One region of the Vibrio sp. T11.5 genome, then DNA from elsewhere that is predicted to be linked to it. Evidence: predicted binding sites of a transcription regulator. Region 1 holds the regulator's gene; the other holds the start of a gene.

Region 1 (5,865 bases):
GATGAACCGCTGACGTTAAGATATTGTCGTCAGCTTGGCGGAGAACATTTACACGCCGTTTTTGCCCAATCCATCGATGACCTCACCCACTGACAGGCTTTCTTATGACTCAATTTATTGCTGCCAAAGGATTAGCCAATCCGCACCTGCAAACTCTAGCGCCACGATTTATTCGCAAAAAAGCGCTATTTGAACCACTGTGGCAAACCCTGAATACTCCAGATGGTGATTTCCTCGATCTGGCGTGGAGTGAAGACTGGCAAACTGAACACGCGAAGAAAAAGCCTGTTTTTATCTTGTTTCATGGCCTAGAAGGGTGCTTTTACAGCCCATATGCCAATGGCTTGATGCACGCATTTTCTCAGCAAGGTTGGCTATCTGTGATGATGCATTTCCGTGGCTGTAGCGGTAAACCTAACCACCGAGCACGGGCATATCACTCCGGTGAAGTAGAAGATGCGCGTTTCTTCCTTGAGCAGCTCAATCAACAAGTGCCGAACGAAACCAAAGTCGCCGTTGGAATTTCGCTCGGTGGCAACATGTTGGCTAACTATCTAGCTGAGTACAATCAAGCGCCTCTGCTTTCTGCGGCGACCATAGTGTCGGCACCACTTGACCTATCGGCTTGTTCAGAACGCATCGAGAAGGGCTTTTCCAAGGTTTATAAGACCTATTTACTCTCATCGTTGAAAAAAACGGCTTTGCGGAAACATCACCTAATTAAAGGCGAACTCGATGTGTCTTACCAGAGCATTAAGCGAGTCACCAAGTTGTTTGAATTTGATGACTTGATCACTGCGCCACTGCATGGCTTTAAAGATGCACAAGATTATTATCAACGTTGTTCGGGTATCCACAAATTGAAAGACATTCGCATACCGACACAAATCATCCATGCTAAAGACGACCCTTTCATGACCGATGCGGTGATCCCTAAGTATGTCCTCCCTGACAATATCGACTACCGGCTGTTCGAACAAGGTGGACACGTTGGTTTCTTAACTGGCAGCGCACTCAAACCTAGGTTCTGGTTAGAAGAAGCGTTACCAGCCTACTACCAAAGTCTGGCGGTTTCTGGATAATAGCCCTCAACTTTTCGAGCATAAAAGACAGAGGTATTTATGATCGTTCCATGGCAACAAATTGACCCAGACACACTAGACAACCTGATTCGTGAGTTCGTCCTTCGCGAGGGCACTGACTATGGTGAACTGGAAATATCCCTACCAGACAAAGTCGAGCAAATAAAAAGCCAGCTCGAATCAGGCGAGGCTGTTGTGGTGTTTTCCGAGCTTCACGAAACCGTCGATATTCAACTCAAGCAAAAGTTTTAATTTAAAACACATCATACCGTGCCCTTCCAATAAAGCGTGTTATAGTGACATGCAACAAGGGACAGTTATTTACAGACAAGGTTTGTCATGTCAGCAAAACATCCAATCATTGCCGTCACCGGTTCTTCTGGTGCAGGCACTACTACGACATCTGAAGCGTTCCGCAAAATGTTCAACATGATGAACGTCAAGCCCGCTTGGGTCGAAGGTGATAGCTTTCACCGTTTTACTCGCCCAGAGATGGATGTCGAAATTCGTAAAGCCCGTGAGCAAGGTCGTCACATTAGCTACTTTGGTCCGCAGGCCAACGACTTTCCGGCGCTCGCAGAGTTTTTCCGTAAATACGGTAACGAAGGGACAGGTCAGGTACGTCGTTATCTGCACACCTTTGATGAAGCCGTACCATACAACCAAATGCCGGGGACCTTTACGCCGTGGCAAGAACTGCCAGAAAACTCTGATGTGCTGTTTTATGAAGGCTTACACGGTGGCGTCGTTGATGGCGATGTGAATGTCGCTCAGCACGTCGATTTTCTGATCGGCATGGTACCCATTGTCAACTTGGAATGGATCCAAAAGTTTGTCAGAGACACCCGTGACCGCGGCCATTCGCGTGAAGCGGTGATGGATTCAATTGTCCGTTCGATGGACGACTACCTCAACTACATCACTCCTCAGTTCTCAAGAACTCACATCAACTTCCAGCGTGTTCCGACCGTCGACACTTCCAACCCACTTAATGCTAAAGGCATCCCAAGCTTAGATGAAAGCTTTGTTGTCATTCGCCTACGTGGTATCAAGAATGTCGACTTCCCATATCTGCTGGCGATGATTGACGGTTCATTTATGTCACGTCACAACACGCTCGTGGTGCCGGGCGGAAAAATGAGTTTCGCTGTCGAGCTGATTGTTCGCCCTATCTTGCAACAGTTAATTGAAACCGGAAAAATTGGCTAAGACTCGCGTTCTAAACACGATTACTTTTCATACCGTGATCATGTGCACATTTTTGCGTAGAAAATCGTAAGATGTACCCGATTAAAATCAAGAAATAGATTTCAAAAAAAGATACTATTTGAAACCGAAACAAAGATGGCTTGCAGCATTTGAAAAGTGCTCTTATCCTAGTAGGTCTTGATTCAAGGCTTAGCTAAAACATGGAAAGTAGCAAGCGTACCCTGCAGAGGAAGTGAGATATTATGGTTCTAGGTAAACCTCAAACCGATCCAACATTAGAGTGGTTCCTTTCACACTGTCATATTCATAAGTACCCATCAAAAAGCACGCTTATTCACGCGGGCGAAAAAGCAGAGACTCTTTACTACATTGTCAAAGGTTCTGTGGCTGTACTTATTAAAGACGAAGAAGGTAAGGAAATGATCCTTTCTTACCTAAACCAAGGTGACTTTATCGGTGAACTTGGTTTATTCGAAGAAGACCAAGAGCGTACGGCATGGGTTCGTGCCAAATCTCCTTGTGAAGTAGCAGAAATTTCATTCAAGAAATTCCGTCAGCTAATCCAAGTTAACCCTGACATCCTGATGCGTCTATCTGCACAAATGGCAAGCCGCCTGCAAGTGACCAGTCAGAAAGTCGGTGACTTGGCATTCCTTGATGTAACAGGCCGCATCGCGCAGACACTGCTTAACTTGGCAAAACAGCCAGATGCAATGACGCACCCAGACGGTATGCAGATCAAGATCACTCGTCAGGAAATCGGTCAGATTGTTGGCTGTTCTCGTGAAACCGTAGGTCGTATCTTGAAGATGCTAGAAGAGCAGAACTTAATTTCTGCCCACGGTAAAACAATCGTTGTTTACGGTACCCGTTAATTTCGATTAACCGCTAAGAATTTAAAAGCCACCAATGGAGACATTGGTGGCTTTTTTGTTTGCTTATGTCATCCCCGAGAGGGAGGGACGACCGAGTTGGGGATCTCTTCAAACAAGCAGGTAAATCTATAAAGATTCCCTACTCCCTCCTTCGTCGGTCTATGGAATGACGACTGTTTCACCAGGGCGCAGCCCGAATCTCGAAGCGCAGCGTTCCCGAGGACGAAGTCCGTTCTCAGATTTTCCTACCCGTTAGTACTCTCGAAGATCTTATCAGCAGAGGCTGCAACAAATCCTGGGTAGAGTTCACCGTTACTCATCGGGTAGCGCTTAGCAAACTCATAGAAGCCACCAGGAATCATCTCAGTCCCTTCTGTGAAGGTCACTGGCACTTTATCTGCCATGGTGGAGGATTGCTCAAGCAGCACGTCAGGTGAGCCTTTTACTTCACCGCCTGATTCGTTGATCGTAAAACCAGCTTCACGTAGGTGATCATTGACACCTTTCACTTCCTCAAACGCATCTAATTGATTGACACTCACTGTAAAGTGGTTGGCACCATAGCCGTGTGCCGCCAGCCAGGAAGCGTATTCACTCTCTTTTGCTAGTAACTGGTAATCAGCAAAACTCAGATCCCACAGACGCCCACCAGACAAGAACTCATGACCTTTGAGTTTATCGGTGTCCAATTGCTCAACTAGCTTGGCAACGATGGCCTGAAGCTCTGGAGAACACTCGTTCACTTTTAACTCACTGATAAACACTTTCGGCTGTTTTGGATCTGGGTGCTCAAAATGTTTCGCCACTAACTTCTTGCTTTCGAACTCATAATCACCGCATGGCTTGTAGCCCACGTCGATAAATGGTTTGGCCAGTGTTTCAATACCTAAAGGCGCTACGTTAAATGTACGCAGGGCGATGTGGTCATTGATCAGCGGCTCATTTTCCTGAAGCAGCTGGTGAACGTTATCAGCAGAGGGACATAAGCGTTGAATATAGTCATTCCATAACGACTGGAATAAAACTTGTGGCGTCATAACGCCTCCTTGTTTGGGTTTGTCTACGTTAACGGAGTTATACTTATTGTTGACTGAATTTTTTATAAAGGAGGCTATCTGACCAAATTTATCCAGAAATCTGATCAGATAGCCTTCAACCTGTGACGTTTAAAAACCTCCCTAAAAGGGAGGCGGTAAGGGAAACCCTTAAAATATATTTATAACTCAACACCCGGGCTTAAGGTCGCGGGTAGTAGTGTTTCTCCCCCTTCCATTGAAGCCATTGGGTACGCGCAGTAATCTGCTGCGTAGTAAGCGCTTGGTCGTAGGTTGCCCGAAGCACCAGGACCACCAAATGGTGCATCACCGCTCGCGCCAGTTAACTGACGATTACGGTTAACAATACCAGCGCGGATGTGGTCAACAAAATAATCCCACTCGCTGTCGTCGGTGGAAACGAGACCAGCCGACAAGCCAAAGCGCGTATCGTTTGCCAGCTCAACGGCTTTTTCCAAGCCTTGGTAACGCACCACTTGCAGTAGTGGACCGAAATACTCTTCATCTGGCAGATCAGCAATTGGCGTCACGTCAATAATGCCCGGAGACACAAATGCCGCTTCACCCGCTTTGGCTTCTAGCAAACTCACGCCGCCAAGGCTTTGTAAGTTGGTTTGCGCATTAAGAATAAAGTCAGCCGCGGCTTTAGAAATTTGAGGGCCCATAAATGGTGCAGGCTCAGCGAAAGGTTGATCAACACGAATCTTCTCTGTCGCTTCAACCAGCTTAGTCACCAGTTGATCGCCTTTTTCACCAACAGGTACGTAGAGACGGCGGGCACAAGTACAACGTTGACCTGCACTGATGAAAGCAGACTGAATGATGGTATACACGGTTGCATCCAACTCGCCATAATTCTCAGAGATCACCATAGGGTTGTTGCCACCCATTTCTAGCGCCAACATTTTACCTGGCTTCCCTGCAAACTGACGATGCAGGATATGACCTGTATTGGCACTACCAGTGAACAACACACCATCAATGCCTTTTGCATCGGCGAGAGCAACACCCGTTTCCTTCGCGCCCTGAACAAGGTTGATGACACCGGCTGGTAAACCCGCCTGTTGCCAAAGTTTCATTGCGAATTCGCCAGTCAATGGCGTTTGCTCAGATGGCTTAAATACAACCGTGTTACCTGCTAGTAATGCTGGCACTATGTGACCGTTTGGCAGATGCCCTGGGAAGTTGTAAGGGCCGAATACCGCCATCACACCCAAAGGACGATGACGTAGGACAATCTGGTTGCCAGCGGCTTCGCGTGTCGCTTCACCGGTACGGTCATGATAAGCACGGATAGAAATCGCAATCTTACCGGCCATGGCTGCCGCTTCAGTACGTGTTTCCCAGATAGGTTTTCCGGTTTCTTTCGCAATGATTTCAGCGATTTGTTCGCTGTTTTCTTTTACTTTCTCAGCAAACGCCAGCACGATAGCTTCACGCTCAGCGTAAGTCATTTTTTTCCAACTTAAGAAGGCGTGTCGAGCCGCACTGACTGCCGCTTCAACCTGCGCAGGAGACGCACTGTCGCCTTGCCAGATCACTTCATTGTTGTATGGGCTGGTCGAATTCATTGCTTCGCCCTGCCCGGCAAGCCACTCGCCTGCAATCCAATGTGTCATGTTTCTATTCCTTTCGATTACTGAG
Region 2 (5,865 bases), on a different contig from region 1:
AGAAACGATTGGGAATTGGTTAGCTAGCTCAGCTAGGTAGTGGTTGAACTCTTCAGAAGAGAAAGTCTTACCTTCGCCTTTCATGTTATAGATGCCAGCTTCTTTGTCGAAGAACTCAGATGCTGCACAGTCCATCGCTAGAGTTACGTCTTTACCTAGTTCGTAACCAGCAGCAGCCACAGCTTCTGCGATAACTTCTAGCGCTTCAGCGTTAGACTTAAGGTTAGGAGCGAAACCACCTTCGTCACCAACTGCAGTGCTGTAGCCTTTAGACTTAAGAACTTTAGCTAGGTTGTGGAATACTTCTGCACCGATACGTAGGCCTTCTTTAAGAGTCTTAGCACCAACTGGTTGGATCATGAACTCTTGGATGTCAACGTTGTTGTCTGCGTGCTCACCACCGTTGATGATGTTCATCATTGGTAGAGGCATAGAGAACTGACCAGCAGTACCGTTTAGTTCAGCGACGTGCTCGTATAGAGGCATGCCTTTAGCTGCTGCTGCAGCTTTAGCGTTCGCTAGAGAAACAGCTAGGATAGCGTTAGCACCGAACTTAGATTTGTTCTCAGTACCGTCTAGCTCGATCATTACTGCGTCGATCGCAGCTTGGTCTTTAGCGTCTTTACCCACTAGAGCTTCCGCGATTTCACCGTTTACCGCTTCAACTGCTTTAAGAACACCTTTACCTAGGAAACGAGCTTTGTCACCGTCACGTAGCTCAAGAGCTTCACGTGAACCAGTTGATGCGCCAGATGGAGCAGCCGCCATACCTACGAAACCGCCTTCTAGGTGTACTTCAGCTTCTACAGTTGGGTTACCACGTGAGTCGATGATTTCACGACCTAGAACTTTAACGATCTTAGACATTAATGTTTCCTCTCGTTCAAATATAAATGTCAAATTTAAAAGGCAGCAGCACAACCTTCGCCACTGCCCGTATCCTTTTTACTTCTCTAATTCGCTGCGTTGGAATTCACCAGCCGCTTTTACGAACCCTGCGAATAGTGGGTGACCATCGCGAGGTGTCGAAGTGAACTCTGGGTGGAACTGAGCCGCTACAAACCATGGGTGAGCTGGATTCTCAATCACTTCCACAAGTTTCTTATCTGCTGACAGGCCCGACACTTTTAGACCCGCTTTTTCAATTTTTGGACGCAGATTATTGTTCACTTCGTAACGGTGGCGATGACGTTCATGAATCGTCGCGCTACCGTAGAGTTCACGAGCTTTAGTCCCTTTCTCTAGGTGACATAGCTGAGAACCAAGACGCATCGTACCGCCTAGATCAGACGTTTCGGTACGTTCTTCAACTTTACCTTCACCGTCTACCCACTCTGTGATCAAACCTACCACAGGGTACTTGGTCTCTTTGTTAAACTCTGTTGAATGTGCACCTTCCATACCCGCAACGTTACGCGCGTATTCAATCAGTGCTACTTGCATACCCAGACAAATACCTAGGTAAGGTACCTTGTTTTCACGAGCGTATTGCGCTGCACGAATTTTTCCTTCCACGCCACGATCACCGAAACCACCTGGAACAAGGATAGCATCTAGACCTTCTAGCGCTTCTTCACCTTTGGTTTCTACGTCTTGTGAATCAACGTATTTGATCTTAACGCTCAAACGGTTTTTTAATCCTGCGTGTTTCAGCGCTTCGTTGACTGACTTGTAAGCATCCGGCAGTTCGATGTACTTACCAACCATACCAATGGTCACCTCTGCCGTCGGGTTCGCTTCTTCATAGATAACCTGTTCCCACTCAGTCAGATCAGCTTCAGGAGCAGAAATACCGAAACGAGAACAGACAAGATCATCCAGACCTTGAGATTTGATCAGTTGAGGGATCTTGTAGATGGAATCGACGTCCTTCATAGAGATAACTGCTTTTTCTTGCACGTTACAGAAAAGAGCAATCTTCTTGCGCTCGTTCGCTGGGATCATACGATCTGAGCGACAAACTAGAATGTCTGGTTGAATACCGATAGACAGTAGCTCTTTAACAGAGTGTTGTGTCGGTTTCGTTTTCACTTCGCCCGCTGCGGCAAGGTAAGGAACCAATGTTAGGTGCATAAACATAGCACGTTCACGCCCCAGCTCTACGGCTAGCTGACGAATTGCTTCCATAAATGGTAGTGATTCGATATCACCCACAGTACCGCCGACTTCAACGATAGCAACATCATGACCTTCAGAACCAGCGATTACGCGGTCTTTGATGGCGTTAGTGATGTGAGGGATAACCTGAATCGTTGCACCTAGGTAATCACCGCGACGTTCTTTGCGGAGAACGTCTGCGTAAACACGACCGGCAGTGAAGTTGTTGCGCTTAGTCATCTTGGTACGAATGAAACGCTCGTAGTGACCAAGATCTAGGTCAGTTTCTGCGCCATCTTCCGTAACGAACACTTCACCATGCTGAGTTGGGCTCATTGTGCCCGGGTCAACGTTGATGTAAGGGTCAAGCTTCATCATAGTCACTTTAAGACCACGAGCTTCAAGAATAGCGGCAAGAGATGCTGCTGCAATACCTTTACCTAGAGAGGATACGACCCCGCCAGTAACAAAAATGTAATTTGTCGTCATGTTTAACCTGAAATTGGTTGAATGAGGGAAATGGATTTCTTCTGGACGGGAGATAAATATACCAGAAGACCCTTATCGCCACAACGTGAAATCTATCACACTGCTATTTTTTATTTTTTGCTTCAAATCAAATTCAAGCAGCTCGACACACTGGGTTTATTGTTACGATTCTCGACGTTTCACCTCATCCCACATGCTATCAAGTTGCTGTAAGTCGAAATCTGTCAACTGCTTACTTTGTTCAGCAACCATCTTCTCAACCCCTTTAAATCGCCGAGAGAATTTGAGATTTGCTTTACTTAATGCCGATTCAGGATTTTGCCCAAGATGCCGACTTAAGTTCACGACTGCAAACAACAAATCCCCCAGCTCAAGCTCAACTTTTTCATCATCAGGGGACACCTGCAGAGCCTCATCCATGACTTCATCAACCTCTTCGCGTACCTTGTCGACAACCGGGCCCAGCGAGTCCCAATCAAAGCCAAATTTGGCACATTGGTTCTGAATTTTGTTGGCACGTGAAAGCGCTGGGAGCGAACTCGGTATTGAGTCTAGGATACTTTGCTCTTTTTTGCCCAATTCAGCTTTTTCTTTGGCTTTTTCCGCTTCCCAGTTGGCGTTGATTTCTTCGTCTGATTCGAATTCAATATCAGAAAAGACGTGGGGATGACGGCGAGTCAGCTTCTCATTGACCGTGTCAACAACATCGGCGAATTCAAATAACCCCTGCTCTTTCGCCAACTGGCTGTAAAAGATAACCTGAAACAACAAATCCCCGAGTTCTTCCTGCAGATTCGGCCAATCACGATTGTGAATTGCATCCACTACTTCATACGTTTCCTCAATCGTATGCGGGACAATCGTGTCAAAGCTTTGTTTTAAATCCCACGGGCAACCACTCTCAGGATCACGAAGCCGCGCCATAATCTGTTCTAGCTGTTCAATCGGGTGACTCATTTTCTCTGTTCCTTTAAATCTATCTAAAGAAAAAGGTGAGCGGTACAACCACTCACCTTTAAAAATTTCTCGTCATCCCCAATCGCTCGTCTCACTCTAGGGAATGACCACTCTTTTTTACTAAGTAGTTGGCTCTTCTAACAAGGCAACAAACTTACGAGACTCCTGAGCATAGCTTGCCTATGTGATGGAGCGAGTATAGTGAAGTTAACGCAGTTAGAAAGCCAAATACGACGTAAAAACTAGCCGAGGCGTTTTACCGACATAACATCTTTAATCTGTTCAACTCGCTTCGACACACGCTGCAGAATCTCAATATTGGTGACCTCTAGATCAAAATCCATAATCGATAACTGCTTGCGATAATCAACACGACTTTTCATGCTGGTGACTTTAATTTTCTCGTTGGCAAACAAGGTGGTGATGTCTTTCAGTAATCCGCTGCGCTCCATCGCTTCTACACGAACTGTCAGGATATAAGAACCAACAAAGCCACTCCCCCATACGGTATCAATGATGCGTTCTGGTGCATGGTGGCGCAACTCTTCAAGCTGTTCACAGTCAGCGCGATGCACTGAAATACCTCGACCTTGGGTGATATAACCTGAGATTTCATCCCCTGGAATCGGCTGACAGCAGCGCGCAAGATGCGTCATCAGGTTATCAACCCCTTCCACAACGACTGCGTCTTTCTTAGGGCGACTTTGCGCTGGTGCTTTAGTCTCTGCTTCTTGAAGCTTTTCTAATGCTTGTTGATCTTCTTCCTCGGCGGTTGGCTTATTGACCAAGGCATTGATGTGGTTGATAACTTGGTTGATACGTAAGTCACCACTTCCGATACCAACGTACAGTTCATCAGTGCTATTGACGTTAAAACGCTTCAACGCATACTGCTCTGCATCTTTTAAAGTCGCACCAATTTTCTGCAATTCAACTTCGAGAATATCTCGCCCTGCTTCGACGTTTTTCTCTCGTGATTGTTTACGGAACCAAGCATTGATCTTAGCGCGCGCACGACCAGAAGTCACAAACCCCATTGATGGATTCAGCCAGTCTCGAGAAGGGTTCGGCTCTTTAGCAGTAATAATCTCGACCTGATCTCCCATAGAAAGCTTATGAGTAAACGGTACGATGCGGCCTGCAACTTTAGCGCCAATACAACGATGGCCGACTTCAGAGTGAATGTGGTAAGCAAAATCAAGTGGCGTAGCACCCATTGGTAAATCGACGACATCGCCACGAGGCGTGAAAGCATACACTCGGTCATCAAATACCTGACTGCGCACTTCATCAAGCATCTCGCCCGAATCAGACATTTCTTCCTGCCAATCGAGCAGTTTGCGCAGCCACGTGATTTTCTCATCGTACCCACTGCGACCGCCGCCACCTTCTTTATATTTCCAGTGCGCAGCGACGCCCAATTCTGAGTCTTCGTGCATGTCTTTGGTACGAATTTGAATCTCGATGGTTTTCCCTTCGGGACCAAGAATAACAGTATGAATTGACTGATATCCGTTTGGTTTTGGATTCGCGACGTAATCATCGAATTCACTTGGCAAATGCTTGTACTTAGTATGCACCGCACCCAAAGCCGCATAACAATCCTGAAGCTTATCAGCAATGATTCGAACGGCTCTAACATCAAACAGCTCATCAAATGCCAGACTCTTTTTCTGCATTTTGCGCCAGATACTATAGATATGTTTAGGACGACCGCTCACTTCCGCATTAATGCCTGAAGAAGTAATTTCATTAGAAAGGTCATTAACAAAGTCTGTAATGTACTGCTCTCGAACAATGCGACGCTCAGATAACTGCTTCGCTATTTGTTTGTAAGTCTCAGGTTGCTGATAACGGAACGCGTAATCTTCGATTTCCCACTTAAGCTGACCAATACCAAGACGATTGGCCAAAGGCGCATAGATGTTTGAACATTCTTTCGCTGCTGCCTGACGCACTTCGTCCGGAGCCTTCTTGACCTCAATCAGGTTACAGATTCGTTCTGCAAGTTTTATCACCACGCAGCGGAAATCATCCACCATAGCCAATAGCATGCGGCGAACATTATCTACTTGAGCAGAAGCTGCGCTCCCCTCCATAGTGACATTGAGTTGGCCCAGTGCAGCCATTTCTTCAACACCGTCAATCAGCTTGATCGTTTCTTTACCAAAATCCTCTTCCAAAACTTCGCGTTCGTATGCACCGCTGGACACCACTGGGAACAACAAGGCAGCCACTAACGTGGCTTTGTCCATGGAAAGGGTGATGAGGATTTCGATCATCTCTCTACCACGCCACAAGAGCAATGGTCCGCGATCGTTG

What was found. Region 1 encodes CRP, which controls carbon source genes, mostly activating them, when cyclic AMP is high. Its sites were predicted from a motif close to TGTGANNNNNNTCACA; they were not measured.
Region 2: a site for CRP is predicted at 2,671-2,686, ahead of OH455_RS13490 (CTP synthase). Genes of this name have one in related genera too.

The regions. Positions count from the first base shown of each region.
Region 1 is NZ_JAPPTP010000020.1:53,375-59,239, forward strand. It holds gene OH455_RS17735 (TIGR02444 family protein) at 1-93, shown strand, start outside; gene OH455_RS17740 (hydrolase) at 105-1,082, shown strand; gene OH455_RS17745 (YheU family protein) at 1,122-1,334, shown strand; gene OH455_RS17750 (phosphoribulokinase) at 1,422-2,291, shown strand; gene crp (cAMP-activated global transcriptional regulator CRP) at 2,534-3,166, shown strand; gene OH455_RS17760 (DUF1338 domain-containing protein) at 3,412-4,203, opposite strand; gene astD (succinylglutamate-semialdehyde dehydrogenase) at 4,383-5,840, opposite strand; gene astA (arginine N-succinyltransferase) at 5,858-5,865, opposite strand, start outside.
Region 2 is NZ_JAPPTP010000012.1:43,498-49,362, reverse strand. It holds gene eno (phosphopyruvate hydratase) at 1-867, opposite strand, end outside; gene OH455_RS13490 (CTP synthase) at 946-2,586, opposite strand; gene mazG (nucleoside triphosphate pyrophosphohydrolase) at 2,749-3,543, opposite strand; gene relA (GTP diphosphokinase) at 3,786-5,865, opposite strand, start outside.